2 regions of the Kitasatospora sp. NPDC048545 genome follow, and region 1 is predicted to be linked to the other one. Evidence: riboswitches for the same ligand, from Rfam matches in the RefSeq annotation. Region 1 holds a riboswitch; the other holds the start of a gene.
The links. A riboswitch is a leader RNA that binds a small molecule or an ion and turns the genes downstream of it on or off. The one in region 1 is predicted to bind cyclic di-AMP.
Positions count from the first base shown of each region.

Region 2: another riboswitch for cyclic di-AMP. It lies ahead of AB0D10_RS30360 (NlpC/P60 family protein); the one in region 1 lies ahead of AB0D10_RS23090 (transglycosylase family protein).

Region 1 is NZ_JBEZIQ010000024.1:126,342-141,760, reverse strand. It holds gene AB0D10_RS23120 (FtsX-like permease family protein) at 1-2,345, shown strand, start outside; gene AB0D10_RS23115 (NAD(P)/FAD-dependent oxidoreductase) at 2,521-3,888, opposite strand; gene AB0D10_RS23110 (Ppx/GppA phosphatase family protein) at 4,317-5,252, opposite strand; gene AB0D10_RS23105 (DUF501 domain-containing protein) at 5,255-5,953, opposite strand; gene AB0D10_RS23100 (septum formation initiator family protein) at 5,925-6,404, opposite strand; gene eno (phosphopyruvate hydratase) at 6,523-7,809, opposite strand; gene AB0D10_RS23090 (transglycosylase family protein) at 8,083-8,874, opposite strand; cyclic di-AMP (ydaO/yuaA leader) riboswitch at 8,880-9,043, opposite strand; gene AB0D10_RS23085 (cytochrome P450) at 9,287-10,645, opposite strand; gene AB0D10_RS23080 (SDR family NAD(P)-dependent oxidoreductase) at 10,912-11,337, shown strand; gene AB0D10_RS23075 (MazG family protein) at 11,423-12,445, opposite strand; gene AB0D10_RS23070 (serine/threonine-protein kinase) at 13,020-14,687, opposite strand; gene AB0D10_RS23065 (hypothetical protein) at 14,684-15,373, opposite strand.
Region 2 is NZ_JBEZIQ010000038.1:55,983-71,401, forward strand. It holds gene AB0D10_RS30350 (NYN domain-containing protein) at 1-607, shown strand, start outside; gene AB0D10_RS30355 (NlpC/P60 family protein) at 807-1,844, shown strand; cyclic di-AMP (ydaO/yuaA leader) riboswitch at 2,181-2,334, shown strand; gene AB0D10_RS30360 (NlpC/P60 family protein) at 2,345-3,466, shown strand; gene AB0D10_RS30365 (NlpC/P60 family protein) at 3,693-4,739, shown strand; gene AB0D10_RS30370 (hypothetical protein) at 4,919-5,941, shown strand; gene AB0D10_RS30375 (glycosyltransferase family 87 protein) at 6,009-7,379, opposite strand; gene AB0D10_RS30380 (glycosyltransferase family 4 protein) at 7,613-8,749, shown strand; gene AB0D10_RS30385 (AMP-dependent synthetase/ligase) at 8,810-10,603, opposite strand; gene AB0D10_RS30390 (SRPBCC family protein) at 10,940-11,401, shown strand; gene AB0D10_RS30395 (ArsA-related P-loop ATPase) at 11,426-12,598, shown strand; gene AB0D10_RS30400 (DUF5304 family protein) at 12,772-13,224, shown strand; gene AB0D10_RS30405 (ROK family glucokinase) at 13,417-14,364, shown strand; gene AB0D10_RS30410 (endonuclease/exonuclease/phosphatase family protein) at 14,538-15,311, shown strand; gene AB0D10_RS30415 (hypothetical protein) at 15,416-15,419, opposite strand, start outside.

The DNA of each region.
Region 1 (15,419 bases):
AGAAGAGCGAGAGCGGCCCGGCCACGCTCACCGACGCCACCGTCCAGCAGCTGGCCGCCCTCCCGGGCACCGCCACCGCCCGCGGCGTGGTGAGCGGCTTCACCGGCGTCGCCGACCACAAGGGCAACCTGATAGGCCAGTTCTGGGCCGCCAAGGGCGCCAACTTCGCGCCCGGCCAGGACGGCAGGGACCCGCGCTACCCGATGGCCGAGGGCCAGGGCCCGAAGAACGACAAGGAGATCGCGCTCGACCGCAAGACCGCCGACAAGGCGGGCTACAAGGTCGGCGACACCGTGCGGGTGGCCGCGAACGGCCCGGTGATCGAGGCGAAGCTCACCGGCGTCTTCACCACCGACGACCCGGTGGTGAACACCGGCGGCACGCTCACCCTGTTCGACCGGGCCACCGCCCAGCAGCTGCTCCTGGAGCCCGGCCGCTACAGCGGCATCGTGCTCACCGCCAAGCCCGGCACCTCCGAGGACGCGCTGCTCGCCCAGGCGCAGCCCGCAATGCCGACGGGCCACCAGTTCGACGTCGAGACCGGCGCCAAGCTCAAGGCCGACGAGCAGCAGATGATCACCAAGAGCACCGACAGCATGCGCACCATGCTGCTGGTCTTCGCCGGCATCTCGCTCTTCGTCGGCATCTTCATCATCGCCAACACCTTCACCATGCTGGTCGCCCAGCGCACCAAGGAACTCGCGCTGCTGCGGGCCATCGGCGCCAGCCGCAAGCAGGTCACCCGCTCGGTGCTGGTCGAGGCCCTGGCGATCGGAACAGTCTCGGCGGTGGCCGGACTGGCCGCGGGCGTCGGGATCGGCGCCGGGATGCAGTCCCTGATCGGCAGCCTGAACGAGAACATGCCGAGCGGCGCCCTGGTGATCAAGCCGCTCACCGTGGCGGTGACCCTGGTGGTCGGCGTCGTGGTGACGGTGTTGTCGGCCCTGCTGCCGGCCCTGCGTGCCGCCCGGATCGCCCCGGTGGCCGCGATGAGCAGCGGTGACCAGCCCGCCTCGCAGAAGAGCCTGGTGGTCCGCAACACGATCGGCTCGCTGCTCGCCGCCGGCGGCCTGGCCCTGATCGGCTACGGCGCCTCCACCGGCAACACCGACGGCCGGATGCCGGTCGGCCTGGGCGCATTCCTGGCCCTGATCGGCGTGTTCGTCCTGCTGCCGCTGCTCTCCCGCCCGGTGGTGGCGCTGCTCGGCCCGCTGCTGCGCGGCCTCGGAGGCACGCCGGGGAAGCTGGCCCAGCAGAACGCGGTGCGCAACCCGCGCCGGACCGCCGCCACCGCCGCCGCGCTCACCATCGGCCTGACCCTCGTCAGCGGCCTCACCGTGATCGGCGCCTCCGTCGGCAGCACCATCGACAAGGCCGTCACCAGCTCGATGAAGGCCGACTACGTCGTCTCGACCGCCAACGGCATGGGCCTGTCCGAGCAGGTTCCCGCGCAGATCGCCAAAGCCCCCGGGGTGGCCGCCTCCTCGCCGATGACCGTCGTCTACTGGGAGCTCAACGGCGTCAGCAAGGCGATCACCGGCCTGAACGCGGACACCTTCGACCAGTTCGCCGAGGTCAAGCTGGTCAGCGGCTCCACGGCCGCGCTCGGCAAGGGCCAGCTGCTGGTGGACCAGAACGTCGCCAAGAAGTTCAACCTCACCACCGGCTCCACGATGACCGCGACCTACCCGGACGCGTCCACCGGGACGCTCACCGTCGGTGGTGTGTACGAGACGGGCGGCATGCTCGGCCCGGTCGTCCTGACCAACAGCGAGATCGCCAAGCACGAGCCGAAGCCGCACATCGAGGACGTCCTGGTCAAGGGCAAGGACGGCGCGACCGACACGCTCAAGCAGTCGATCAAGGACGCCACGGGCGCCAACCCGGTGATCGAGGTGAAGTCCAAGCAGGACGTCCGCGACGACTTCAGCCAGACCATCACCTTCGCACTCAACCTGATGTACGGCCTGCTCGGGATGGCGGTCCTGATCGCGATCCTGGGTGTGGTCAACACGCTGGCGATGTCGGTCTTCGAGCGCAAGCGCGAGATCGGGATGCTGCGGGCGATCGGCCTGGACCGCCGGGGCATCAAGCGGATGGTCCGGCTGGAGTCCGTGGTGATCTCGGTCTTCGGCGCCGGCATCGGCCTGGCCCTGGGCTGCTTCATCGCCTGGGCGATCAACGGCACCCTGAAGTCGAGCCTGGCCGGCCTGACCACGGTCCTGCCGTACGGCCAGCTGGCGATGTTCCTGGCGCTGGCCGGGGTGGTCGGCCTGGTGGCCGCGATCTGGCCGGCCCGCCGGGCCGCCGGGCTGGACATCCTGTCGAGCATCAAGACCGACTGACACCGGTCACGCGGAGAGCCCCTGCCGGAGGGTTTCGGCAGGGGCTCTTCTACTGCTGTACTCCGCCCGGTCGCAGTGGCCGGCTGAGCACCACGGAGGTCGTGGTCCGGCAACACTGCCGGGCGGAGGGCCTCCGACTCATACCCCGGTGCTCCCACACCGGGGTCTCAGTCGCTTACTTGCTCGCGAGTTCCTTGTCGGCGACCGGCTTGGCGGCCTCGACGGGCTTGGTGGGCGGGGTGACCTCCTGGATCGGAAGCTGCGGCTTCTCCATCTGGGAGAGGCCGACCATCTCGCGCTTCAGGAACATCGCGAGGGTCCAGTCGGTGAAGACGCGGACCTTGCGGTTGAAGGTCGGCACCATCGCGCCGTGGTACAGGCGGTGGAACCACCAGGCCGGACGGCCCTTCAGCTTGTACTTGCCGAAGAGGATCGCGACGCCCTTGTGCAGGCCGAGACCGGCAACCGCACCGAGGTTCTTGTGCTTGTACTCCTTCTGCGGGAAGCCGCGCATGCCGGAGATGACGTTGTCGCCGAGGACGACGGCCTGACGGCAGGCGTGCTGCGCGTTCGGCGGGCACCAGGCGCCCTCGCCGGCGGCGAGGTCCGGGACCTGGGCGTTGTCGCCGGCGGCCCAGACGTAGTCGAAGCCCTGGACCTGGAGGGTCGGCGCGGTGTCGACGTGGCCGCGCGGGCCCAGCGGCAGGCCGAACTCGGAGAGCACCGGGTTGGGCTTCACGCCGGCCGTCCACACGATGGTGGAGGCGTCCGTCTCCATGCCGTTCTTCAGAACGACGTGGCCGTCGACGCAGGAGTCCATGGAGGTCTCGATGTAGACCTCGATGTTGCGCTCCTCGAGCTTCTCCTTGGTCCACAGACCGAGGTCCGGGCCCATCTCGGGGAGGATGCGGTTGGCGGCCTCGACGACCACGAAGCGCATGTCGTCGCGGCTGACGGTCCGGTACAGCTTGGACGCGTCGCGCGCCATGTCCTCGATCTCGGCGATCGTCTCGATGCCGGCGAAGCCACCGCCGATGACGACGAAGGTCAGGGCCTTGCGGCGGACCTCCTCGTCCGTGGTGGACTCGGCCTTGTCGAGCTGGGCCATGACGTGGTTGCGGAGGCCGATGGCCTCCTCGACCGTCTTCATGCCGATGCCGTTCTCCGCCAGACCCGGGATCGGGAAGGTGCGGGAGACCGAGCCGGTCGCGACGACCAGGTACTCGAAGGGCAGCTCGTAGCTGTCGCCGGCCGCCGGCTGGATGGTGGCGACCTTGCGGGCGTGGTCGACGCCGGTGACGGACCCGGTCAGCACCTCCGCCTGCTTGAGGGCGCTGCGCAGCGGCGCGACGAGGTTGCGGGGCGCGACGTTGCCGCCGGCCGCCTCGGGGAGGAAGGGCAGGTACGTCATGTACGACCGCGGGTCCACGACCGTGACGGTCGCTTCGCCGTAGCGCATCTTCTTGAGGATGCGCATCGCGGCATACAGGCCGACGTAACCACCGCCGACAATGAGGATGCGAGGACGCTCCGTGGTGCTCATATCCGAAAGTATCCAGCACCGTCCGGAGCAGCCTTCGTGAGCCCGGTCACAAGCTCATGGACACCCCGTGCTACACTGCGCGGCCGCAAAACCGGCCCCGGCGCGGGTGCTCACACCCCTCCGCACCCCCCGGTGAACGTGCGCCGGAGCACTACCCTGCTGAGCAGCAACGATCCGCACAGTGCCCGGGTTCCCGCGCGTTATTTCGATTTTCAAACCTCGGGCGAGCCCTGACCTGCGATCCAGCGGGCCCGGCGACCGGGAAGCCTTCGGTCCCACAATTCGGACGTAGCGGGCGAGCAGGTGTGACGAATGACCCTATCGCCATGTGAAGAAATTCACGAACTTTCTCGCACGCACCCGGGCGCGCCCCGGCCCCGGCTCCCCGGAAGGGGCGCCAGGGCCGGTCGGGTAAGCCCCGCAGCGGGTCAGGAGGCGATACCCCAGGCGATCCCGTCCAGGATGTCGTGCTCGCTCACGACCACCTCGGCGGCACCGGTCCGCTCCATGATCTCCAGCAGTTCCAGCGCCCCGGCCGCGATCACGTCCACCCGGCCCGGGTGCATCGACGGGATGGCCGCGCGCTCGGCGTGGGTCGCGGCCAGCAGCTCGCGCGCGATCCCGGCGACGCGCTCCCGGCTGACCCGCGAGTGGTGGATCGCCTCCGAGTCGTAGCCCGGCAGCCCCTGGGCGATCGCGGACACCGTGGTGACCGTCCCGGCCAGGCCCACCAGGGTGGCCGCGCCGGTCAGCGGGACGACCTCCTCGGCCTTGTCCAGCTCAGCCCGCACGTGCGCCCGCGCCAGCGCGATCTGCTCCTCGGAGGGCAGCTCGGCGCCGTCGAAGTGCCGCTCGGTGAGACGCACGCAGCCGATGTCCACCGAGCGGGCCGCCTGCACGTCGTCCGTGCCGAGCACGAACTCGGTCGAACCGCCGCCGAGGTCGAAGACCAGGTACGGGGCCGGGAACCGGCCGCCGGTCAACTCCTTGGTGGCGCCCAGGAAGGACAGTCGCGCCTCCTCCTCGCCGCTCACCACCTCGGGCTCGACGCCCAGGACGTCGCGCACGCCCTTGACGTACTCGTCGCTGTTCTCCGCGTCCCGGGAGGCGCTGGTGGCGACGAAGCGGACCCGCTCCGGGCCGACGCCGAAGCCGGAGATGATCTCCTGGTACTCCCGGCAGGCCGCGAAGGTGCGGGCCAGCGCGTCCGGGTGCAGCCGGCCGGTCCGGTCCACGCCCTGGCCCAGCCGGTTGACGATCATCCGGCGGTCGAGGTCGGTGATCTCCCCGGTCTCCGGGTCCAGGTCGGCAACCAGCAGCCGGATCGAGTTGGTGCCGCAGTCGATCGCGGCCACCCGGGTCATGGTCACCGCGACTCCTGCTGCCCGTCGGCGTCCGCGGCCGTCGCGTCCTGCCCGGCGTCCTCCGCGGCGCGCTTCCTGGCGGCGCGCTCGGCGGTCTTCTGCTGCTTGGCGGCGATCACCGCCTCGTGGTCCTGGTCCTTGGCGCGGTTGCGGCCGACCCGCTCACCGGCGGCCTGCACCTCGGCCGGGGAGACGCACGGGCCCTTGGCCCACCAGGCCTCCAGCATGCCGATCGCCTCGTCGCCGAGCGGGTTGACGCCCTCTCCGGCCGCCAGCGAGTGGCCGACCAGCACGTGCAGGCACTTCACCCGGTCCGGCATGCCGCCGGCGCTCGGGAAGCCCTCCAGCACCTCGATCGCGTCGCGCCGGGCGATGTAGTCCTCGTGCGCCGCCTGGTAGGCCGCGGCCAGCTCCGGATCCTCGGCGAGCCGGGCGGTCTGGTCCTTCATCACGCCGTCCGCCTCCAGGGTGCCGATCAGCGAGGCGGCCTTGGGGCAGGTCAGGTAGTACAGCGTCGGGAACGGCGTGCCGTCCGGCAGCCGGGGTGCCGTCTCCACGACGTCCGGGTTCCCGCAGGGGCAGCGGTGCGCCACGCCGCGCAGGCCGCGCGGCACCCGGCCGAGCTGGGCGGCGATCGCCGCGACGTCGGCGTCGGAGACGGTGGGGTGGTTCTCAGTGGTCATGGGGGGAGGTGTCTCCAACGGAGGACGGCGGGAGCGGAAGGGGGGTGGAGGGGGCCGACGCGGCGGTGTCGGCGGCGTCGACCGAGTCCCAGATGCTGGCGTACCAGGGCTTGGCGGCGTTCGCCTGACCGGCTGCCGCGCCGGTGGCCGGGGCGCCGGCGGAGGAGGAGGGCTTGGCGGAGGTCTGGCCGGCCGGGTCGACCGCGATGTACGGGGTCTCCCCCGGCACCGCGTAGTGCAGCCGGGCGCGCGCCTGCGCCTTGACGTACTCCGGGTCCTGCCAGCGGGCCTTGTCCCGGCGCAGCTGCTCGACCTGCTGGCGCGCGTGGTCGGCCTTCGCCCGCTGGGCGGAGATCTCGGCGCGCTGGGAGATGAACTGCCGCGTCGGGTAGGCGAGGATCGCCACCAGCGAGCAGAGCACCAGGACGAGGACGGTCGCCCGGCTCGTGAACCGAGGCCGGGCCGCCAAGCCCGGGATCCTCCATCCTGCCATCTCCCGTATCCCCTCCTGGTCGCGACGGTGCCCCGCCGTCCACCCTACGGGGTGAACGGCGGGGCACCGGTCAGGCGTGCGCTGGCGCGGGTGCTCAGCCCTCGTGCTTGAAGCGCGGGAAGGCGCCGCGGCCGGCGTACTCGGCGGCGTCGTCGAGGATCTCCTCGATGCGCAGCAGCTGGTTGTACTTGGCGACGCGCTCGGAGCGGGCCGGGGCACCGGTCTTGATCTGGCCGCAGTTGGTGGCGACGGCCAGGTCGGCGATGGTGACGTCCTCGGTCTCGCCGGAGCGGTGCGACATCATGCAGCGGTAGCCGTTGCGCTGGGCCAGCTCGACGGCGTCCAGGGTCTCGGTCAGCGAACCGATCTGGTTCACCTTCACCAGCAGCGCATTGGCGGTGCCGGTCTCGATGCCCTTGGCCAGGCGGGCCGGGTTGGTGACGAACAGGTCGTCGCCGACCAGCTGGACCTTGTCGCCCAGCTTGACGGTCATGGCCTTCCAGCCGTCCCAGTCCGACTCGTCCAGCGGGTCCTCGATGGAGACCAGCGGGTAGGCGGCGACCAGCTCGGCGTAGTACTCGATGAGCTCGGCGGCCGACAGGGCCTTGCCCTCGAACTGGTAGGCGCCGTCCTTGTAGAACTCGGAGGCGGCGACGTCCAGGGCCAGCGCGATGTCGCGGCCGGGCACGTAGCCGGCCTTCTGGATGGCCTCGGTGATCAGGTCCAGGGCCTCGCGGTTGCTGTCCAGGTTCGGCGCGAAGCCGCCCTCGTCGCCGAGGCCGGTGGACAGGCCGCGCTCCTTCAGCACGCCCTTGAGGGTGTGGTAGACCTCGACGCCCCAGCGGACGGCCTCGGAGAAGGACTCCGCGCCGATCGGGGCGATCATGAACTCCTGGATGTCGACGTTGGAGTCCGCGTGCGAGCCGCCGTTGAGGATGTTCATCATCGGGACCGGCAGGACGTGCGCGTTCGGGCCGCCCAGGTAGCGGAACAGCGGCAGGTCGCTGGCCTCGGAGGCGGCGTGCGCCACGGCCAGCGAGACGCCCAGGATGGCGTTCGCGCCGAGCGAGGACTTGTCCGGGGTGGCGTCCAGGTCCAGCATGGCCTGGTCGATCAGGCGCTGCTCGGTGGCGTCGTAGCCGACCAGCTCCGGGCCGATCTGCTCGATGACGGCCAGGACGGCCTTCTCCACGCCCTTGCCGAAGTAGCGGTTCTTGTCACCGTCGCGCAGCTCCAGCGCCTCGAAGGCACCGGTGGAGGCACCCGAGGGGACAGCGGCACGACCCGTGCTGCCGTCGTCGAGGCCGACCTCGACCTCGACCGTGGGGTTGCCGCGGGAGTCGAGGATCTCACGGGCTACGACGACATCGATGGACGGCACGAGGCATCTCCTTGCGGAAGCAGGGTCCAACTGACGGTGGCGCTGTCAGCGGGACGATTGCGGAGTCGTTACGGACCAGAGCCTAACCGCCCGGGCTCCCGGGACCACGTCGGCCTCGGTCCCGTCTCAGCGTGTGGCCCCACTACCCACCGGTAGTTCACCTGCTTGTCCCAGCTTGTCCCACCGGACCGGGCGAATGCGGACGAAGGGGGCCGGCGGTGCCGACCCCCCTCTTCGCACCCCGGCACCGGGCCGGTGCCGGTGCGGACGGGCTCAGCCGAGGTGCAGGACCTGGCCGGGCATGATCAGGTCCGGGTCGCCGCCGACCGTGCCGCGGTTGCCGTCGTAGAGCGCGTGCCAGCCACCGGACACGCCCTGGGCGGTGGCGATCGACGACAGGGTGTCACCGGAGCGGACGGTGTAGTCGTGGCCGGTCTGCGCGGCCGGGGCCGGCTGGGCCGCGTGCTTGGGGGCGTACTGCTGCGCCGACTGGTCGACGGGCTTCTCGGCCCGGTCGGGCGCGGCGTGCTTCGGGGCCTGCTTCTGCGCGGGCTTCTCGACCGGCTTCTGCGCGGGCGTCTGCACCGGCTTCTCGACCGGCTTCTGGGCCTGGCGCTTGGGCGTCTGCTGCTGCGGGGCGGACTGGGGCTTGGCGTCCGAGGAGGTGTCGACGGACGCCGGGGCGCCGCCCTTGCTCAGGCCGGCCTTGACGGAGCAGACCGGCCAGGCGCCCGGGCCCTGCGCGGCGAGCACCTTCTCGGCGACCGAGATCTGCTGCCCCTTGCTGGCCTGGTTGGCCTGCGGCGCGTAGGCGGTGCCGCCGTACGCCTTCCACGTGCTGGAGGTGAACTGCAGGCCGCCGTAGAAGCCGTTGCCGGTGTTGATGCCCCAGTTGCCGCCGCTCTCGCACTGGGCGACGGCGTCCCAGGTGGAGGCGGGGGCGGCGGAGGCGCCGGTGGCGGTGAGGAGCGGCATCGCGAGTCCGACGCCGGCCACACCGGCGACGGCGATGGCCTTCTCGGTCTGAGTGCGACGACGGTGGCGGCCAGATCCAACGAACAGCATGAGGAGGTCCCTCTCCGCACGCCTGCGAGGTGAGCTGTCGGGTTCGGACCGGGAGGTGGCCCGGCCGCCGTGCGCGGACGATTCCGCTCGGGCGGCTTCACCCCAAGCCGTGGGGACGGCAACAAACCTGGTTCCCCCGCCCCTGCCCAGGGTCTGGTCGGTTTCCCGTGGCGCGGCGGGCAGGATTCGGCGTTCCGCGCACGAGGTCCGCAGCTGCGAACTCCAGGGAGACTAGACAGATCCTCAGACCGATCACAAGCTCATATCACCGATATCACACAGAAATTACGGCACGTGTCCGATCGCCTACCAACGGCGCCGCCATGTCTGGATTGATGGCCGTTCACACCCCGCCGGAAGGGCGTCGGGCGACGCTCCGCCAGTGCATCGCCCGCCGTTTCGTCACCTTGTGTCAGTTTGTCGGAGACGCGTAAGGGGAGTGCGGAGGCGTGTGCGGGGCGCGGCTCTCCGGACTGAATTCGACCGGGAGTTCCCGCAGTCCACGCATGATCAGGCCACCGCGCCACCGCAGATTCTCCGGACTTTCCGCGAGTTGCAGATCCGGCAGCCGGGAAAGCAGCGTCGCCAGCGCGGCACGCCCCTCCAGACGGGCCAGCGGAGCGCCGATGCAGTAGTGGATGCCGTGCCCGAACCCCAGGTGGGGATTGTCCTTCCGGGCCAGGTCCAGGGTGTTCTCGTCCGAGAACCGGGCCGGATCGCGGTCCGCGGCGGCCAGCACCACCAACACCGGATCACCCACCGGGATGTCCACCCCGCCGATGGTCAGCGGGCGCGTCGCGAACCGCCAGGTCGCCAGCTCCACCGGCCCGTCGTAGCGCAGGAGTTCCTCGATCCCCGTCTCCAGCAGCGCGCTCTCCCCGCGCGCCACCGACTCCTGCAGCGACCGGCGCTGCTCCGGGTTGCGCAGCAGCGCGTACGTCCCGTTGCCGATGAGGTTCACGGTCGTCTCGAAGCCCGCGAAGAGGAGGATGAAGGCCATCGCCGCGGCCTCGTTCTCGGTCAGGTGCTCACCGTGGTCGCTCGCCCGGATCAGACCCGAGATCAGGTCGTCCCCGAGGTCCGCCCGCTTGCGGTGGATCAGCTCCAGCAGGTACGCCCGCATCCGCTTCACCGCCCGGCCCACGCCGCCGCGTTGACCACCCCCGTGCCGGATCATCATCCCCGCCCAGTCGCGGAAGTCGTCCTGGTCCTCGGCCGGCACGCCCAGCATGTCGCAGATCGCGTAGATGGGGAGCGGGAAGGCGAACTCGTGGATCAGGTCCGCCGAACCGCGCTGCGCGAAGCCGTCGATCAGCCGGTCGGTGAGCTGCTGCACCCGCGGCTCGAACTCGGCCACCCGGCGCGGGGTGAACGCCTTCGACACCAGTCGGCGCAGCCGGGTGTGGTCCGGCGGGTCGATGTTCAGCAGGTGCGTCATCAGGTCCGCCTGCCGCTCCCCCGGGATGCCCACCCGGCCGGTGCGGTGCGCCTGCTCGCTGTGGTGCGCCGGGTTCTTCGACAACCGGCCGTCCGCGAGCGCCTGCCGGGCGTCCGCGTACCTCGTCACCAGCCAGGCCTCGACACCGCTCGGCAGCGTCGTGCGGTACACCGGGGCGTGCTCGCGCAGCCACGCGTAGGCGGGGTACGGGTCGGCGGCGAACTCCCAGGTGAACAGCTGCGGAGCGGCGGCGTCGGGCCGCACTCCCGCGGGCCGGGCGGGGTCGTCGGACGGCACTGCGGCGGACCGGGCGGAGTCGGGCTGAGCTGGCATGGGACGACCGTATCCGGTGGGTGCGCGCCCCCTTCCGCCGACGGCGCGCGACTCCCCCGACAACGGCGTGCGACGGGCGCGCCAACGCTCCGTGGACGACCCGTGGACGGTCCGTGGACAGCTCTTGGAAAGCTCTTGGCCGGACGGCGGGCGTGAGCCTGGTCACCTGAGGGGTAATCCCTGTTGCGGAGGGTCAGGAACTGCCTACGATCCTCCGCAGTACGCGTGGGCGCCGGTGCGGTGTCGCCCACAGGGAGGAGCAGGCCATGCGGGTCAGCGGGTCAGTCGTCGTCATCGCGGTACTCGACGGCGGGTCGGGCGCCGACCTCGCCCGCCGGTTCGCCGCGGCCGGCGCCGCCGGAATGCTGATCGCCGACCAGCACGTCGGCATCGCCGAGGACCTCGCCGCCGAACTCGACCGGACGGGCTGCCCCGTCGTCGGCGTGTCCGGCGACATCCGCCGCCCCAGCGACGTCGCCGCCCTCGTCGACACCGCCGAGAAGCACCTCGGACCGATCGACCTCTTCGCCGTCGCGGGCCCGGACGGCGAGCGCATCGTCTCCCTCGCCGACCTGCCCGACCACCTCGACCTGGAACGGCTCGCCGAACTCGTCGTCCTCGTCGGCGAGGCCATCGGGGAACTCGTCCCGCCGCAGCGGCACCCGGTCGAGACCGCCGCCCGGGCGGCCTGAGCACCCGGGGCCCAGCCCGGGCCCCCGGCCTCCGCCCGGCCCCGCCCGTCCGGCCTGTGCCCCGCCCTCCGGCAGGGCCGGAGCCCTACTCCGGCTTGAGGCCCTCGGCCGCGCGCACCGCGTCCCGGTACCCGCGCGCGGCCGAGCGCAGCGCCGCGTCCACGTCCACCCCTGCGTCGTGCGCCCGCTGCGCCACCGCCAGCAGCAGCCCGCCCGCCGACTCCGCGGTCAGCGCGTCCGGCAGCTCGTACGGCTCGTCCGGAACCCCCGTGAAGCCCGCCCGGCGCACCCGGGACACCAGCTTCGCCGCGTACGCCAGCGACGGCAGCCCGGCCGGCACACCGTCCAGCACCGACTCGCGGTCCGCCTTCTCCGCCGCCTTCAGCTGCTCCCAGTTCGCCTCCACCTCGGCGGCGCCACCGGCCTCGACGTCACCGAACACGTGCGGATGCCGGTACATCAGCTTCTCGACGATGTCACCGGCCACGTCGTCGACGGTGAACGGCTCCGTCGGGTGCTCCTCCGCGATCCGGGAGTGGAAGAACACCTGGAGCAGCACGTCGCCCAGTTCCTCGCGCAGCGTGTCCCGGTCCCCCTCCTCGATCGCCTCGACCAGCTCGTACGCCTCCTCGACCAGGTACTTCACCAGGCTCTCGTGCGTCTGCTCGGCGTCCCACGGGCAACCGCCCGGCGAGCGCAACCGGTCCATCACCGTCACCAGGTCCAGCAGCCGCGACCCCGGAAGGTCGTACGAACCCGGCAGCACCTCGATCTCCGGCACCTCACCCGCCCGCTCCACCGCCAGCCGCGCCAGCGCGTCGGTCAGCCCCGGATCCCCGTCCGGGCCGCCCAGCCACACCGTCGCCCCGGCCCCGGCCGGCTGCCCGGTCAGCAACCGCGCCAGCGCGGGCACCGACCCGGCCGGCGCCACCTCCACCGCGACCCCGGCCTGCCGCACCGCGGCCACCTGCGGATGCCCGTCGTCCCCCACCAGCACCCGCCCCGCCGACCGCAGCGCCTCCCACGCCGGCCACGCCAGCAAACCGGGAGCCACCCGGTGGGTGGTGGTCAGCAGAATCAACTTGGCGCCCGGAGCATTCGTCGTCACACTCCGAACCTACCCGCCCGCCACCACCCACCACGGCCGTCACCCCACCCTCCCCGACAGCCTCGGACAGGCCGCCCCGACGGCCTCGCCCGGCACGGGGACCCGCCGGCCGGGCCGACGTCCCATTCCCGAGCGCCACCGCCCGGGCCGGGGCACGCGCCGGAAGCGCCCGGTGCACCTGCCCGGCATCACCACCGCGGGCCGGGCCGAAGGCCTTGGCAGACCGGCATCCCCACACGGGCGGGACGTCGACCCCGCCGACTTCCTGCGCTCCCGGCGCCCGGCGCCCGGCACGCTCCACGAGGGCCGGCAGGCCGGCACAGCGCTCGGGGGTACGAAGGAGTACCGCCCCGCCCGTCTCCCCGCACGCCCGGGGTCGGCCCCACCGATGTCCCGCTCCCGAGCGCCTCCGCCCGGTCCCAGGGGCCCCTGCGGAGGAGAAGGCCCCCGGGGGATCGGCCCGCTCTCCGGCGGCGGGGCACTCGGCGACGGGTACGGAGGCCGCACCGGACGTCGGATCCGCCGACTTCCCGCTCCGGGCTCCGGGCTCCGGGCGCGGGCCGCGGGCCGCGGGTCAGCGGGGGGACGGGGGCCAGGGGGTGGGGTGGTGGGGGTGGAGGGTGGAGAGGGATTCGCGCAGGCGGCGGACGGTGGGGTGGTGGGGGCCGTCGCGGCGTTCGCGTTCGAGCAGCAGGGGAAGCAGCCACTGCCAGGCGTTCTGGGGGTCGCCGGTGGCGGCGAGGTGGAGGCCGATGCGCTCGCGGAGGTCGTAGCTGCGCTCGGGGTCGGTGTCGAGGCCGGATTCGAGGCGGGCCGTGTGGGCGACGAGGAGGGCCTGGTACTCGGCGAGGGCGTCGGCGCCGTGGCCGAGCCGGGCGAGGCAGATGGCGGCGCGGTAGCGGTGGTCGAGGCCTTGGGGGCCGTGCGGGCCGCCGTCGGCGGTGGCGGCGAGGCGGCGGTACTCGACGAGGGCCTGCTGGGGGTGGCCCTCGTGGAGGAGGGTGCGGGCATGGATGGTGCGGATGGTGCGCACCAGGGGTGCGGCGTCGCCGAGTTCGGCTTCGGCGCGGGGCAGCAGGTGGGCGGCGAGGCCGAGCACCTCGGTGTGGTGGCCGGCGTCCACGAGGTCGGAGAGGCGGGCGCACTGGGCACCCAGGTCGGGGAGCGACGGCGGTGGCGTGGTGGGTGCGGGCGGGACCGCAGGAGCGGCCGGGACGGGCGTGCGCAGGAAGGGGCGCGGCTCCGAGCGGACCGGCGGCACGGCCTCGGCGGCAGCCGCGGCAGCGGGCTGCGGCTGGTGCGGGAAGCGGTACGGCCGTACCGGGTCGGGCAGCGGCGCGTAGCGGGGTTGCGGGGTGCCTGCGGCCGGGGGCAGCAGCGGGAGCAGCCGCCCGTACACGGTCTGGGCGTCGGCGGGGCGGTCGGCGGGGCGCTTGGCGAGGAGGTCGAGGACGAGCCGTTCCAGCGACTGCGGCACGTCGGGGCGCAACTCCCGGAGGGGGACGGGTGGTTCGTCGACGTGTCGGCGCAGGACACCGAGCGCGGTGGGTGCCCGGAACGGTTCCTCGCCGGCGAGCATCTCGTGCAGCAGGCAGCCGAGCGCGTAGAGGTCACTGCGGGGGTCGGTGGTCGCGGCGAGGGCCTGTTCGGGGGCCATGTAGGAGGGGCTGCCGACGGGGACGCCGGTGAGGGTGAGGCGGGTGGCCTCGGTGTCGAGGGCGGTGGCGATGCCGAGGTCGAGCAGGACGGTGCGGCCGTCCTCGCGGACCATGACGTTGCTGGGTTTGAGGTCGCGGTGGACCACCGGGATGGCATGGACGGCGCTCAGCGCGGTGCAGAGCTGGGCGGCGACGGCGACGGCGCGTTCGACGGGGAAGGGCGCGTCCTCGGCGATGAGGTCGGCCAGGCTGACGCCCGGGATGCGCTGCATGACGAGGTAGAGCTCGCCCTCGTCCTCTCCGGCGTCGAAGACGGTGACCAGGCCGGGGTGGTCGAGCGCGGCCGTGACCCGGCACTCGCGCAGGAAGCGGCGGCTCAACTCGTCGCCGTGCCGGTTCCGTCCACCGGCGGGACCGCTGCCCGGACCGGTGCCGCCGGGGAGCAGGTGCTCGGGGCGGAGCAGCTTGACCGCGACGGGGCGGTGGAGCCGCTCGTCCTGGGCCGCCCAGACCTGGCCCATGCCGCCGTGCCCGATCTTCTCGGTGAGCCGGTAGCGGCCGGCGATCAGCCGGGTGACGGTCACGGCCGGTCCTCGCGGGCCTGCCGGCGCAGCAGGTCGCCGAGTTCGCGCAGGTCGTGGGCGGTGCCGGGGGCCGGGGTGGCGGGCGCGGCGGGAGCCGGGGGTGCGGTGGGCGTGGTCGGAGCGGGCCCGCCGGCCGGTACGGGGACCCCGTACCCGGGCGCGGTCGCCGCGTAGGGCGAGGCACTCGGCCCGGCGTACGGCGAGGCGGTCGGCGCCGGGTAGGGCGACGGGTACGGCGCCTGCGGTTCGGGCCGCCGGCCGGCTTCCCAGACCGCACGGCGGTCCATCAGCAGGAAGTGTGCCGTCGGCGTCAGCCACAGCACGGCCAGGGTGATCTGGCCGGTGACGTCGGCGGTCGGGTCCTTGAGGGAGCCCGAGATGCCGGCGGAGACGATCATCGTCAGCAGCAGGGCGCAGAACACCACCGCGCCGAGGACGTCGTACGCCCGTCTGCGCCGGACCGCGAGCAGCAGCGAAGGGATCGCACCGAGCAGGCCGAACGTCAGCAGCGGGGCCGCCGCGCACGCCACCCGCGCGGGCGTCCCGAACCGGCCGGGTATCGACGCCGCCCCGACCGCCGCCCCCGGCACCGCACTCGGCGCGGGCACCGCCCCCGGCATCCCGCCCGGCCGGTACGGAGTGCCGCCGGGCGGCGGCCCGAACTGCCCGGGGTACTGCCCTGACATGCGCGCTCCTGAGCTGGTGACGGCCGGCACCGGTGGCGGTGCGAAC
Region 2 (15,419 bases), on a different contig from region 1:
CGCCCGCGAGGGGCGCAGTGTCGAGGACATGAGGCTGCGGCTGCTGCTGGACACGATGTTGCAGTCGGCCCAGGGGCTGCAGCGGGAGCTGGCGCTGCCGGTCTCCCAGATCCGCCCGGCGGACCTGGTGGAGGCGGTGGTGCCGGGGGCGGCCTCCCCGCACGACGTGGCCCGGCGGGGGCTGGCCGAGGACGACCCGGCGCTGCTGGACCAGCTGTTGGCGATCCCGCAGGTGCACCTGGTGGTGGACGGCTACAACGTGACCAAGACCGGCTATCCGACGCTGCCGCTGGAGCAGCAGCGGATCCGGCTGTTGGGCGGGCTGGCGATGCTGGCGCAGCGCACGCAGGCGGAGGTCACCTGCGTGTTCGACGGGCAGGACCTGGACGTCCCGGTGATGATGGCGCCGCCGCGCGGGGTCCGGGTGCGGTTCAGCCGGACCGGGGAGACCGCGGACGAGCTGATCCGCCGCCTGGTGCGGGCGGAGCCGCAGGGCCGTCCGGTGGTGGTGGTGTCCGCCGACCGGGAGGTCGCGGAGGGCGTGCGGAAGGCGGGCGCGCGCCCGGTGGCGTCGGTGCTGCTGCTGAACCGGCTGGCCCGGCCCTGAACCGGGCCGGGCGGGATGACGCCTGCTCAGCGCCGGTTTCGCGGTGGTGTGCGGGTCCGGTGAAGTCGGTGTGGGAAACGGAGTTCACGCCTTCGGGGGAGTGGCAAAACCGGTAGATCCGCACTAGGGTCTGGCGTCAAACCTATTTTCCGGAATCTCATCCAATCGGGTGAGTCCGTTGGAAGAAGGAGCCGGTCTCTTGGCCTCCCACCGCCGTCCCAAGCAGCCGAGCCGCGCGCGGGTCTCCGTGCTCACCGCTGCCGCTGCGACCGCGGTCGCCCTCTCGGCCCAGGTGGCCGCGCACGCCGCGCCGCAGCCGAACAAGACGGACGTCAAGGCGCAGATCGACCAGCTCCAGGAGGAGCAGGAGCAGGCGGCGGAGAAGTTCAACGGCGCCAAGGAGCGGTCCGACCAGCTGCGCAAGCAGGCCGACCAGCTGCAGGACCAGGTGGCCCGCGGCCAGGAGCAGATGACCCAGCTGCAGGGCGGGCTGGCCGAGGTCGCGGGCGAGCAGTACCGCACCAACGGCATCGACCCCTCCGTCCAGCTGATGCTCTCCTCCGACCCGTCCGGCTACCTCCAGAAGGCCTCCACCGTCCAGCAGGCCAGCGCCAGCCAGGCCGAGGCGCTCAAGGGGCTGCTGGACCAGCAGCGCCGGCTGGACCAGGAGAAGTCCGAGGCCGCCGCCGTGCTGGCCTCCCTCGACACCACCACCAAGGACCTGAACCAGGCCAAGGCGGACGTCAACACCAAGCTGCAGGCCGCCCAGGACCTGCTGAACTCGCTCAGCGCCGCCGACCGCGCCGCGCTGAAGGCCCAGCAGGCGCAGGACGACCGGGCCTCGCGCGGCAGCGACCGGGTCGACCTGAGCAACCTGCCGCCGGCCAGCGGCTACGCGGCCGTGGCCGTGGCCAAGGCGATGAGCAAGCAGGGTTCCCCGTACGTCTGGGGCGCCACCGGGCCGAGCACCTTCGACTGCTCCGGGCTGATGCTCTGGGCGTACGGTCAGGCGGGCGTCTCGCTGCCGCGCACCTCGCAGGAGCAGGGCCACTACGGCACCGCGGTGCCCGGGCTGGCCGCGGCGCAGCCCGGCGACCTGGTCATCTACGGCGGCGACATGCACCACGTCGGGATGTACATCGGCAACGGCATGGTGGTCCACGCGCCGCACACCGGTGACGTGGTGAAGGTGATGAAGGCCGACGCGATGCCGATCAACACGATCCGCCGGGTCTGACGGCCCGACACGCCGGAGAGGTTCGACCGGCCCCTGTGATCCGCACCACCCCCGTCGGGGGTGGTGTTCAGGTTTTCGAGCGTTTTGCGACCAACGGGTGAGACCTGATCAGCCTTGCGTACGGCAATGGTCACCATCGGTCATTTTCACAAAGGAACTTGGGTAATCTTCCGTCTTTTTTCTGACAAGGATTTGAACCGATCACGGTTCAGTTACTAGGGTCATGCCCCAGAGCACCGCAGTGTCGATCACCCAGCCAGGGTGGCAGCGGTGGTCACCGTCGAGTTCGCGAGGCAGCGGGGCAGGTCGAAGCGACTGCCCGACAGGGGAGCCCAGCAAGCGGGGGCGCTGCGCAGCGGAGCCGGGGAACCACGTTCCTCCGGGGTGAATCGGCGCCAGGTCGGCCGGTGGAACGGCCGTGAGGCGTCGTAGGGCATGCTTCCGGCCCGAACCCGTCAGCTCACCCGGTAGGCGGACGTAGGAAGAAGGAGCCCGCCTTCGTGGCGTCCCATCGTCGTCCCAAGCCAGCAGGCCGCGCCCGCGTCTCGATCCTGACCGGTGTCGCTGCCGCAGCCGTCGCCCTCTCCGCGCAGTCCGGCGCGCACGCCGACCCGCAGCCGACCAAGGACCAGGTCAAGGAGCAGGTCGACCAGCTCAACGTGCAGGCCGAGGTGGCGACCGAGCAGTACAACGCCGCCCAGGAGAAGCAGCAGACGCTGGAGAAGCAGGTCTCCGGTCTTCAGGACCAGGTGGCCCGCCAGCAGGAGCAGGTGACCGACCTGCAGGGCGGCCTGGCCCAGATCGCCGGGGAGCAGTACCGCAACGGCGGCATATCCCCGACCGTCCAGCTGATGTTCTCGTCCAGCCCGGACAACTTCCTCACCCAGGCCGGCACGCTGAACCAGGCCGGTGACACCCAGAAGAACCAGCTGAAGCAGCTCCAGGAGCAGCAGCGCAAGCTCGACCAGGACCGCGCCGAGGCCCAGGGCAAGCTCGCCGAGCTGGAGTCGACCACCCAGCAGCTGAAGGCCTCCAAGGACGAGGTCCAGAACAAGCTGAAGGCCGCCCAGGACCTGCTCAACACCCTGACCGAGCAGGAGCGCCAGGCGCTGCGCGCGGCCGAGGAGAAGGCCGCCGCCGACGCCAAGGCCCAGGCCGACGCCGCGAAGGCCCAGCAGCAGGCCGCCGACCGCGCCTCGCGCGACAACAGCCGCACCAACCTGTCGGCGCCCTCGTCCACGCCGGCCGGCGCGCTCCCGGCCCCCGGCAGCTCGCGCGGTGCCGCCGCGCTCTCCGCCGCGGCCTCCAAGGTCGGCAGCCCGTACGTGTGGGGCGCCACCGGCCCGGGCTCCTTCGACTGCTCCGGCCTGATGGTCTGGGCGTTCAACCAGGTCGGCGTCTCGCTGCCGCGCACCTCGCAGGAGCAGGCGCACGCCGGCACCCGGATCGGCACCGACCTGTCCCAGGCCCAGCCCGGCGACCTCCTGATCTTCTTCGGGGACGCCCACCACGTCGGCATCTACGCCGGCAACGGCCAGGTGCTGCACGCTCCCAAGCCGGGTGCGTCGGTCCGCTACGAGGCCGTCACCAACATGCCGCTGAGCGGCATCGTGCGGGTCTGATCCCCGCTCGGCGCCTCCGGGCCCGGTCTTCCATCACGGAAGGCCGGGCCTGCGGCTTTTCCGGCTGCTCGGGCTGATGTCCGATTAGGAGTCAAATATTCGGGTCCGGAGGGGTTTGGACTCGCTTGCCCGGACTCGCTAACGTCTGCCACCGGACTCCCGCTCGACGGCCGCCCGCAGTGGGGCGGCGGCGGGGCCGAGCCGCCGGATTGGAGCCGTTGCCGCCATGCCCGTGCACCGCCGTTCCCAACTGCTCGCCCGCGCACTGGTGCTGACGGCGGCCGCCACCACCGCGCTCGGCGTCGCGACCGGAGGCAGCGCCCAGGCCGCTCCCGGCAGCCCGGACCCGACCGACCGCAAGGAGGTCAAGGCGCAGGTCGAGCAGCTCTACGAGGAGGCCGAGCAGGCGTCCGAGAAGTACAACGCGGCCCTGGAGGCCCAACGGCGCCTCCAGGGCGAGACCACGATCCTCCAGGGCGAGATCGCCGTCGCCCAGGACCAGCTCAACGAGCTGCGCGGCAGTCTGGCGACCGTGGCCGGGGCGCAGTACCGCGGCGGAGGGATGGCCCAGGCCGCCCAGCTGATGCTGTCCTCCGACCCGGCGGGGTACCTGGCCCGGGCCCGGACCATGGGCCAGGAGGCGCAGCGGCAGCATGAGACGCTGCACGAGCTGGTCGCCCGCGAGCGCCGGCTCGACCAGCGGCGCGTCGAGGCGACCGGCAAGCTCGCCGAACTGGACGAGGCCCGCCGCTCGCTCGCCGACAACAAGCAGCAGATCCAGCAGCGGCTCGCCGAGGCGCAGAAGCTGCTCAACGGCCTGGGCGCCGGCGAACGGGCCAGGATGACCGCCCAGGACGCCCGGGACGCCGAGCAGCGCGCCACCCGCGGCACCGACCGGCTGGACCTCGGCTCCGCCCCGGCCGCCTCCGAGCGCGGGGCGGCCGCGCTGGCCGCCGCGGTGCGGATGGTCGGGGCTCCGTACGTCTACGGAGCCACCGGGCCCCGCGCGTTCGACTGCTCCGGTCTGATGTACTACAGCTGGCGGCAGGCCGGAGTGACCCTGCCGCGCACTTCGCAGGCCCAGGCGTACGCCGGCCGGCGGATCAACCTCTCCGAAGCGCGACCGGGAGACCTGGTGATCTTCTACCGGGACATGCACCACGTCGGCATGTACGCCGGCGGCGGCGTGATCGTGCACGCCCCCTACCCGGGCGCCAAGGTCCGCTACGAGAGCGTCAACGCCATGCCGGTCTCGGGGGTGGTCCGGCTCTGAGCGCCTCGACGTCCGGCCCCCACGGGCCGCACCCGATAGACCTGCCCCGTCGCGCGCTGTCGCGGCGGGGTGCGCTGCTGCTCGCGGCCGGCGGGCTGGCCCAGCTGTCGCTGCCGCCGGTCGCCCCGGCGGCGGCACCGGCCCGGCAGGCGGCCGATCGGCGCGCCGAGGTGGCCGCGGTGCTGGCGGAGCGGGCACGCTCGCTGCCGGCCCGTTCGGGGCTTCCGGTGGTCGGGGCGGCGTACCGCAACCTGGTGCTCGCCGCGGGCGGCGGGCCGGACCGGCTGACCGCCGCGGCCGACCTGGTGGTGCGGATCGCCGGGTACGACGACGACCCCGTGGTGTACCCGCGCCGGATCGCGCTGACCGGGGCCCAGGACGGCTGGCGGGTCGAGCGCGAGGAGAGTGCGAGCGGGCCGCCGGCGCTCTGGGACTTCGGCCCCGTACGGTCGGCGCCGGGCGCGCACTGCCTGGTGCTCGGGTCGGCCGACGGACCCGACCCGGCCGGACTGGTCGCGGTGGGGGACCGGGCGGTACCGGCCGTCGAGGAGGTCTGGGGCGGGGCGTGGGCCGGTCGGCTGCTGCTCGAACTGCCCGCCACCGAGGAGCAGTTCGCGCGACTGTTGGAGGTCGACCCGGCGGGCTGGGCGGGCATGGCGGCGGTCACTGTGGCCGCCCCCGGCGCGCCCCGGCACACCCCGGCGGACCGGGTGCTGGTCAACCCCGAGGCGTACGGGCGCCTCAGCGACTTCGGCCGGCAGGTGGTCATCACGCACGAGGCCACCCACGTCGCGACCAGGTCCGACACCCGGGCCTGGACGCCGCTGTGGCTCTCCGAGGGCGTCGCCGACTGGACCGCCTACCGTGACTCCGGCCGCAGCCCGCAGCAGATCGCCCCCGAGCTGGCCCGGGACGTCGCCGCCGGGCGGCTGCCCGCCGACCTGCCCGAGGACCGGGACTTCGCCGCCGGGGCCGCCGGCATCGCCCAGGCCTACGAGCAGTCCTGGCTGGCCTGCGAGCTGATCGCCCGCCGCTACGGGCCGCAGCGGCTGGTCGCCTTCTACCGGGCGGTCGGCGCGGCCGACGGGACGGACGAGGATCGCGAGCGCCGTACGGACCGGCTGCTGCGCGCCGAACTGGGCGTCGGCCTCGGCGAGTTCGCCAGGCTCTGGCAGGCCGAGGTGGCGGCGCTGAAGGACTGAGGCCGACGGCCGGAACCGACGGCCGGAGTCCGGCCCTCCTGCTCGGGCCCGGCCCGGCGTGGCCGGTTCAGCGCCGCTGTTCGGCCGGCGCGCCCGGGTGGTCGATGCCGTCCAGCAGGTCCTGCTCGTACGCGATGCCCGGGCGCACCGGGTAGCCCGCGGCCGGCAGCGCGGCCGGGTCCCGGTCCAGCACCACCGTCGGCGGCAGCGGTGCCTCGCCGCGGGTGGAGCGCCACAGCCGGACGCAGGAGAGCACGGCGGCGGCCACCAGCAGCAGGTTGCGCAGGGCCAGCACGGTGATCGCGAGCGGGTCGCTGGCCAGGACCTGGGTGAACATCGTCGGGAACTCGACCAGCGTCAGCGGGCAGGCGATCAGGATCAGCAGCGCCACCGGCCGCTGGCTGGTGCCGCGCACGGTCAGGCAGACCGCCGCGACGCCGACCAGCCAGACCAGGTACTGCGGGCTGATCACCCGGCTGGTCACCACGAAGATCAGCAGCGCGCACAGCGCCGCGTCGTACATGGTGGCCGCGTTGCGGCGCTTCGAGGTGAAGCGCCACAGCAGCAGCCAGAGGAAGCCCAGCACCGTGCCGGCCATCATCACCTTGCTGATCACGCCGACCCACGGCCCGAGCATCTCGGGGGAGCCGTAGTTCATGGTGACCCGGCCGTCCCAGCCCCCGGCGATCCGGGCCAGGTGCAGCGGCAGGGCGCCGACCGACTCCACCTCGATGCCGCGGTCCTTCTGGAAGGCCAGGAAGTCGAAGGCGCCGTTCATGCCGGCCGCCAGCAGGAAGCCGATCGAGACGGCGGTGGCCCCCGCCAGTGTCCAGGAACGGCGGGTGCGGCGGCCGGAGGGGATGCCGATCAGGCCGAGCAGCGGCCAGACCTTGACGATGCCGCCCAGGCCCAGCAGCAGCCCGCCGACCGCCGGGCGGCGGATCAGTGCCAGCAGGCCGGCCAGGGTGACCGCGGTGACGATGACGTCGAAGCGGTTATAGATCATCGGACCGAGCAGCGGGACCCCCGCCACCCACATCCAGGCGCCGGTCAGCGCCCGGCCCCGGCGCAGGCCGGTGCGGACCAGCAGCGCGGCCGCGGCGGCGTCGGCGACCCCGCAGATCACCCAGAACGAGACCAGGTACGACCAGGGCAGCAGGCCCGGCAGCAGGATCACCAGGGCGGCGCCCGGCGGGTACTGCCAGGTCACGTCGTCGAAGGGGAAGGTGCCGGTCTGCAGCACGCCGTACCAGGCGTGGTAGATCATCCACACGTCGGCGGTGACGTCGCCGCCGGGTGACTTCAGCACGCCGGTGATCAGCAGCACCAGCACGGTGCGGGTGGCCACCCAGGTCGCGCCGAGCGCGGCCAGCGCCCCGAGCGGGCGGCCGAGCCGGCCGCGCGACGAACCGGACTCGGTGGCCGGGGCCAATTCCACTGCGCTCCCTCGTTCGTCTCGGACGTCCTCACCGGAGGCGTCGTACTGACGGACGCCGGGGCCGTCGTGTCCGCGGCCCCGGGGCCGACCTCCGGACCCACGTACTAGGACTGACCCGGGGGTCAAACGGTTGCCGTGCGCGGTTCCGTTCCCGGCGGGTCATGGTGTTGACCTATCGTACGGATCACCCAGCGGTACACCGCGCACCCCCCGACCGAGCGAGCCGTGGCCTGATGCACAGAACCTTGATCGTCACCAATGACTTCCCGCCCCGCCCGGGGGGCATCCAGGCCTTCGTCCACAACATGGCCGTCCGTCAGCCCGCAGGGAGCATCGTGGTGTACGCCTCGACCTGGCGGGACGGCAGCGAGGTGAGGCGCTTCGACGCCGAGCAGCCGTTCCCGGTGATCCGGGACCGGACGAAGGTGATGGTTCCCACACCCCGGGTCACCCGGCGGGCCGCCGAGATCCTGCGCGCCGAGCAGTGCGACTCGGTCTGGTTCGGCGCCGCTGCCCCGCTCGGCCTGATGGCGCCCGCGCTGCGCCGGGCCGGCGCCGGGCGGCTGCTCGGCATGACGCACGGCCACGAGGCCGCCTGGGCCCAGCTGCCGGGCTCCCGGCAGCTGCTGCGCCGGATCGGCGCGGGCACCGACGTGCTGACCTACCTGGGCGAGTACACCCGCTCCCGGATCGCCGCCGCCGTCGGGCCGCGGGCCGCGGGCCGGATGGTGCAGCTGCCGCCGGGCGTGGACGAGTCGACCTTCCACCCGGGCTCCGGGGGCGCCGAGGTCCGCCGCCGGCTCGGGCTCGCGGACCGGCCGGTCGTGGTCTGCGTCTCCCGGCTGGTGCCGCGCAAGGGCCAGGACACCCTGATCGAGGCGATGCCGCAGATCCTGGCCGACGTGCCGGACGCGGTGCTGCTGATCGTCGGCGGCGGGCCGTACCGGGCGGACCTGGAGAAGCTCGCGGACGCCAAGGGTGTACGGGACTCGGTGCGGTTCACCGGTTCGGTGCCCTGGGAGGAGCTGCCCGCCCACTACGGGGCCGGGGACGTCTTCGCGATGCCCTGCCGGACCCGGCGCGGGGGCCTGGACGTCGAGGGCCTGGGCATCGTCTACCTGGAGGCCTCGGCGACCGGCCTGCCGGTGGTCGCGGGGGACTCCGGCGGTGCACCTGACGCGGTGCTGGAGGGCGAGACCGGTTACGTGGTGCCCGGCGGTTCGGCCGCGGCGTCGGCCGAGCGGATCGTGCGGCTGCTGCGCGACGAGGAGCTGCGGCGGCGGATGGGCGAGGCCGGGCGGCGGTGGGTGGAGCGCTCCTGGCGCTGGGACCTGCTGGCCGGGCGGCTGACCTCGCTGCTGGCGGCCTGAGGCCCCGAACGGCGCAGGGCCCTGCCTCCGGGAGGAGGCAGGGCCCTGCGGCTGCGGTGGTCACTTCTTGTAGAGGGCCTCGACCTCGGCCGCGAAGTCCTTCAGCACGAGGTTGCGCTTGAGCTTCAGCGAGGGCGTCAGGTGGCCGCTCTCCTCGGAGAACTCGGTGTCCAGCAGGCGGAACTTCTTGACCGCCTCGGCGTGCGAGACGGCCGCGTTGCCGTCGTCCACCGCGCCCTGCAGGGCGGCGAGCAGGTCCGGGTCCTCGGCGAGGTCGCCGACGGTGGCGTCGGCGGGCTTGCCGTTGAGCTCCTTCCACTTGGGGAAGAAGTCCGGGTCGACGGTGATCAGGCAGGCGATGAACGGCTTGCGGTCGCCGACCACCATGACCTCGCCGACCAGGGCGTGGGCCCGGATCCGGTCCTCGATCACGGCCGGGGCGACGTTCTTGCCGCCGGCCGTGACGATGATCTCCTTCTTGCGGCCGGTGATGGTCAGGTAGCCCTCGGAGTCCAGCGAGCCGATGTCGCCGCTGGCCATCCAGCCGTCCCTGAGCGTGTCCGCGGTGGCGTGCGGGTTGTTCCAGTAGCCGGTGAAGACGTGCGGGCCCTTGAAGAAGACCTCGCCGTCCTCGGCGACCCGGACCGAGGCGCCGGGCACCGGCTGGCCGACCGTGCCGATCTTCGGCTTGTCCCACGGGTTGAAGGTGGTGGCCGCGCAGGTCTCCGTCAGGCCGTAGCCCTCCAGGACGGTGAAGCCGATGCCCCGGTAGAAGTGGCCCAGGCGCTCGCCGAGCGGGGCGCCGCCGGAGATGGCGTGGGTGGCGCGGCCGCCGAGCGCGGCGCGCAGCTTGCTGTAGACCAGCTTGTCGAAGACCGCGTGCTTGATCCGCAGGACCAGGCCGGCGCCGCCGGCGTCCAGCGCCCGGCTGTAGGCGATCGCGGTCTCGGCGGCCTTGTCGAAGATCTTGCCCTTGCCGTCGGCCTGGGCCTTGGCGCGGGCGGTGTTGTAGACCTTCTCGAAGACTCTCGGCACGCCCAGGATCAGGGTCGGCCGGAAGGCCGCCAGCTCGGCCGTGACGTCCTTGATGTCGGAGACGTGGCCGAGCTTGATCGGGGCCATCGCCGGGGCGATCTCGGCGATCCGGCCGAGCACGTGCGCCAGCGGCAGGAAGAGCAGGACGGAGCTCTCGCCGGTGCGGAACAGCGGGGCCAGCCGTTCGACGATGTTGCCGCACTCGGCGAGGAAGTTGCCGTGCGTCAGCTGACAGCCCTTCGGGCGGCCGGTGGTGCCCGAGGTGTAGACGATGGTCGCGATCGAGTCGGAGTCGGCGCTCCCGCGGTGCTCGGCGACGGTCTCGTCGGAGACCCCGTGGCCGGCCTCGGCCAGCGCGGCGACCGCGCCCTGCTCGATCTGCCAGGTGTGCTTCAGCTCCGGGAGACGGCCGCGGACCGCCTCGACCACCTCGTGGTGCTGGTCGGTCTCGGTGAGCACGGCGACCGCGCCGGAGTCGCCGAGGATCCACTCCACCTGCTCGGGGGAGGAGGTCTCGTACACCGGCACGGTGATGGCACCGGCCGACCAGATCGCGAAGTCCAGCAGCGTCCACTCGTACCGGGTCCGGGACATGATGCCCACGCGGTCCCCCGGGCGGATGCCGGTGGCGATCAGGCCCTTCGCTGCGGCGTGCACCTCGACCAGGAACTGGGCGGCGGTCAACTCCTGCCACTGGCCGTCCACCTTGCGGCTGAGGACCACGACGTCCGGGTGCCGCTCGGCGTTCTGGTGCACGAGGTCGGAGAGGTTACCGCCGCTCGGTACCTGGTAGAGGGCCGGAAGGCTGAAGTCGAGCAAGACTGCTCCTCGTTCGCGACGCTGCGGGACGGCAGGACGTTACTGCCCGGTAGGCAGCTTCGGCCAGGGGGGTCGGCCCCGGTGTTCGAAGTGTCACACCCGGCCGGGTCCGACCAGGCCGTGACCAGGTCGTTCGAATGGCACCCTACGGCAGCCCCGCGGTGACCGGCCGGTAGCATGCCCCGCCGCCCGGCGCCCGCCGGGCCGCGGCCGCCTGCGGAGCACCGCCCGTGCCGCCGACCGGATCGCCGGTCGCGATAGCCTGCTCCGGGCGGACCGGGCCGAGGGCGCCCCGGCCGGGCCGGCAGGCAGAGGGACGACGCGGAGGGCCATTCCATGGCGGAGCACACCAGGTCGAGCATCACCATCGACGCGAGCCCGGCCACGGTCATGGCCGTGATCGCCGACTTCGCCGCCTACCCGGCCTGGACCGGTGAGGTCAAGGAGATCGAGGTCCTGGAGACCGGCGAGGAGGGACGCGCCGCCAAGGTCCGGCTGCTGCTCGACGCCGGCGCCATCCGCGACGAGCACGTCCTCGCCTACACCTGGGACGGCGACCGCGAGGTCGGCTGGACCCTCGTCCGCAGCCAGATGCTCCGCTCGCTGGACGGCTCGTACACCCTCGCGCCGCTGGCCGGCGGCCGCACCGAGGTGACCTACCAGCTCGCCGTCGACGTCAAGATCCCGATGCTCGGCATGATCAAGCGCAAGGCCGAGAAGGTCATCATCGACCGCGCCCTGGCCGGACTGAAGAAGCGCGTCGAGGACGCCGACGGCAAGCCGCGCTCCGAGGGCTGACACGGCGGAACGGGGGTCGACGGCATGACGGCGACACGCACCATCCTGGTCAGCGGTGACGCGGGCGCGCCCGCGGTGGCCGCCGCCACCGCCCTGCACGCCGCACGGCGCGGACACCGCACCTGGCTGCTGGCGGCCGACGACCCGCACCGGGCGCTCGACTCCGCCCTCGGCACCCGGCTGGAGCCCGAACCGCTCGGCTACGCCCCGGGCCTGACCGTCTCCCGAATCGACGAGCAGGCCGCCTTCCGCTACGCCGTCGGCGAGCTCACCGGCCGGCTCAAGCCCGCCCTCGACCTGCTCGGCGCCGAACAGCTCGACCCCGAGGAGCTCACCGCTCTCCCCGGCATCGCCCGGCTCGCCCTGCTGCGCGCCCTGCCCGCCGCGGACCAGGACGTCCTGGTCGTGCTCGCCCCGCCGCCCGCCGAGCTGATCGCCACCCTCGCCCTGCCCGAGCAACTGGCCCGCTACCTGGACCGGCTCGTCCCCGAGCAGCGGCAGGCCGCCCGGGCGCTGCGCCCGCTGCTGGCCGGACTGGCCGGCGTCCCGATGCCCGCCGACTGGCTGTACGAGGGGCGCGGCAAGGCCGCCGCGGCGCTCGCCGAGTCCGGCGCCGCGATCGCCGACCCCGGCACCAGCGTCCGCCTGGTCGTCCCCGCCGACGGCCACCCGTACGGGGAACTGCGCCGGATCCGGGCCGGGCTCGCGCTCCACGGGCACCGGCCGGACGCCGTGGTCGTGCACGGTGTGCTGCCCGAGGCCGCCGCCGCCTCGCCCGACCCCTGGCTGGCCGCGCTGGCCCGCCGACGGCAGGAGGAACTGGCCGCCCTCGCCGCCGGGACCGACGCCCCGGTCCTGGTCACCGGCCTCGCCGACGCCAGCCTGGAGGCCGTCGCCGACCGCCTGTACGGGGACGGCCCCGGCCCCGAACGGCTCGCCCCGGTGCCCTGGACGGTCGAGGACCGGCTCGCCGAGGACGGCCTGCTGGTCTGGCACCTCGACCTGCCCGGCGCCGACCGGGCGGAGCTGGACCTGGTCCGCCGGGGCGACGACCTGGTGGTCGGCCTCGGCGCCCACCGCCGGGTGCTCACCCTGCCGTCCGCGCTGCGCCGCTGCACGGTGGCCGGGGCCGGGCTGCTGGACGGGGCGCTCACCGTGCGGTTCGCTCCCGATCCTTCGCTCTGGCCGCAGGGCTGACCGGCCACCCGGCGCGGATCCGAGGCCCCGTGGGGGCCTGCGGCAGGGCCTCCCACGGGCCCGCATCGGGGCCCCGGGCAGGCGCCGTTCGGCCTTTCCGGGGGGTACGGCCGGTCGGGTAGCGTCGGGCCGGAGGGCCGCGGGGTGCGGCCACGGCCGAGGAGGCGCCCGCGATGACCAGCACCGACGACCGCACCGAGCCCGTCGACGACCGCACCGAGCCCGTCGGGGGCCGCACCGAGGCCGCCGACGGGCGGGCCGGGCAGGTTGACGGGGAGGAGGGGGCTCGGGCCGACGGGCAGGCTCACCCGTTCGGGCCGGAGCTGGGCCCGCTGGTGGACGAGGTGCGCCGGTTCGCGACGGCCCTCGGCGAGAAGGCGCAGGAGACCAGCGCCACCACCCTGATCACCCTCTCCGGCCTGGCCGACCGCCTGCGCGCCCAGCAGCCGGAGATCTACACCCACCTCGCCGCCGCCGGCTCCGGGATCGCCGCCGCGGGCGCCGAGCTGCTGGCCGCCTACCGCGCCGCCGTGGCCGGGCACGAGAGCCGCTGGACCGCCGGGCAGGGCGCGGCCACCGAGAAGATCGACCTCGACGGGCCTGACGAGCCGTCCGCCAAGCAGTGAAACCGTAACTTTCGGAGGGTGACTGCGTTGCTCCCGTGCGTCACGAAGGGGGAGATTAGATACGACTTTTGAAGCGTCACCGCGCGGTTGCCCCAAAATTGTCTTCGAATAATGTATGCGAGGCTGTGTACGGGGGCCGGGTTGGGCGGTACCGTTCCGTCCAGCGGGAACGAGTGAATAGCTGAGGGACACATGGCTCTGACCATCGGCGTCGATGTCGGCGGGACCAAGATCGCGGCAGGTGTGGTCGACGAGACGGGCGAGATCCTGGCCCGGACCAGGGTGCCCACCCCGGCCGACCCTCAGTGGGCGGTCGATGCCATCGCGCAGGCCGTGCGCGAGCTCAAGGAGGAGCACCCCGGCGTCACCGCGGTCGGGGTCGGCGCTCCCGGCTTCGTCGACAGCAACCGCTCCACGGTGATCTTCGCGCCCAACATCGACTGGGAGAACGAGCCGCTGCGCGGCCGGATCGAAGAGCTCACCGGCCTGTCCGCGGTGATCGAGAACGACGCCAACTCCGCCGCCTGGGCCGAGTTCCGCTTCGGCGCGGCCGCCGAACACCAGGACATGGTGCTGATCACGGTCGGCACCGGCATCGGCGGCGGCATCGTCATGGACGGCCGGCTGCACCGCGGCCGGTTCGGCGTGGCCGGCGAGATCGGCCACCTCAACATGGTCCCGGACGGCCTGCAGTGCGGCTGCGGCGGCAAGGGCTGCTGGGAGCAGTACGGCTCCGGGCGGGCGCTGCGCCGCTACGGCCGGGAGAAGGCGGCGGCCGACCCGGTGCGCGGCCGGCGGATGCTGGAGCTCAACGACGGCGTCGCCGAGACCATCCGCGGCATCCACATCACCGAGGCCGCCGAGGCCGGCGACCCGCTCGCCCTGGAGTGCTACTCGGAACTGGCCGACTGGCTGGGCCGCGGCATGGCCGACCTCGCCGCGCTGTTCGACCCGGCCGTCTTCGTGCTCGGCGGCGGCGTCTCCGACTCCGGCCGCCTGCTGCTCGACCCGGTCGCCAAGGCCTTCGAGCACTACCTGACCGGCGGTGTGCACCGCCCGCGCGCCGAGGTCGTACTGGCCTCGATGGGCTCCGCCGCCGGCATCGTCGGTGCGGCGGACCTGGCCCGCACCCCCGCGTAGGACGCACACCCCTCTTCCCAGCCCGCCGGCGGCGGTGCGACCGGGCCCCGACCGCTCCCGGACGCACCGCCGCCGTCGCACGTCCCGGCGGCGGCGCGTACGGTCGGAGACCGGTGCCGCGTACGGTCGGAGCCGACGACGACGCACCCGGCGACGACGCACAGGGGAGGGCCATGACCGCCGAGACCGATCCAGCCGGCAGTCCCACGACCGTCGAACCGCTGCCGCCGGCCGGCCCGCGGCGGCTGCGCCTGCTCAGCTACAACATCCGCTCGCTGCGCGACGACCGGCGGGCACTGACCCGGGTGATCCGGGCCTGCGCGCCCGACCTGGTCTGCATCCAGGAGTCGCCGCGCTACTGGCGTCCCGAGGGCCAGGCCGGGTGGCTGGCCCGGCACACCGGGACGGAGGTCCTGGCCGGCGGCGGCCGGTCCGCGGCCGGTCCGCTGCTGCTCGGCCGGCCCGGCGCCGCCGAGGTGCTGGGGGTGCACGACCGGCTGCTGCCCAAGACCCGCGGCCTGCACGCCCGCGGCTTCGCCACCGCGCTGCTGCGGCTGCCCGGCACGGCGCCGTTCACCCTCACCAGCTGCCACCTGAGCCTGCAGCCCGAAGAGCGGTACGGGCAGTTCGAGCTCCTGCTCGACCAGCTCGCGATCGCCGAACACGGCGTCGTGGCAGGGGACTTCAACGAGCACCCGGACGGGCCCGGCTGGCAGCTGCTGGCCTCCCGGCTGCAGGACGGCCACCCGACCGCTCCCTGGGGCGGCGAGTTCACGTCCGTACCGGAACGCCCCTACCAGCGGATCGACGCCGTCTTCGCCACCCCCGGGATCACCGTCCTCGGCTGCGGGGTGCCGCACGGGCTGCCCGGGGTCACCGAGGCCGACCTGCGGGCCGCGACCGACCACCTGCCGGTGCTCGCGGTCCTGGAGGTCCCGGAGGGCTAGGCCCCGCCCTCGGACCCCCGCCCTCGGACCCCCGTCCTCGCACCGGCGCGGGCGGGCCCTCGCCCTCGGAGCGGGGCCTGCGGACCGGCGCCGGACGGCCGGTCCTAC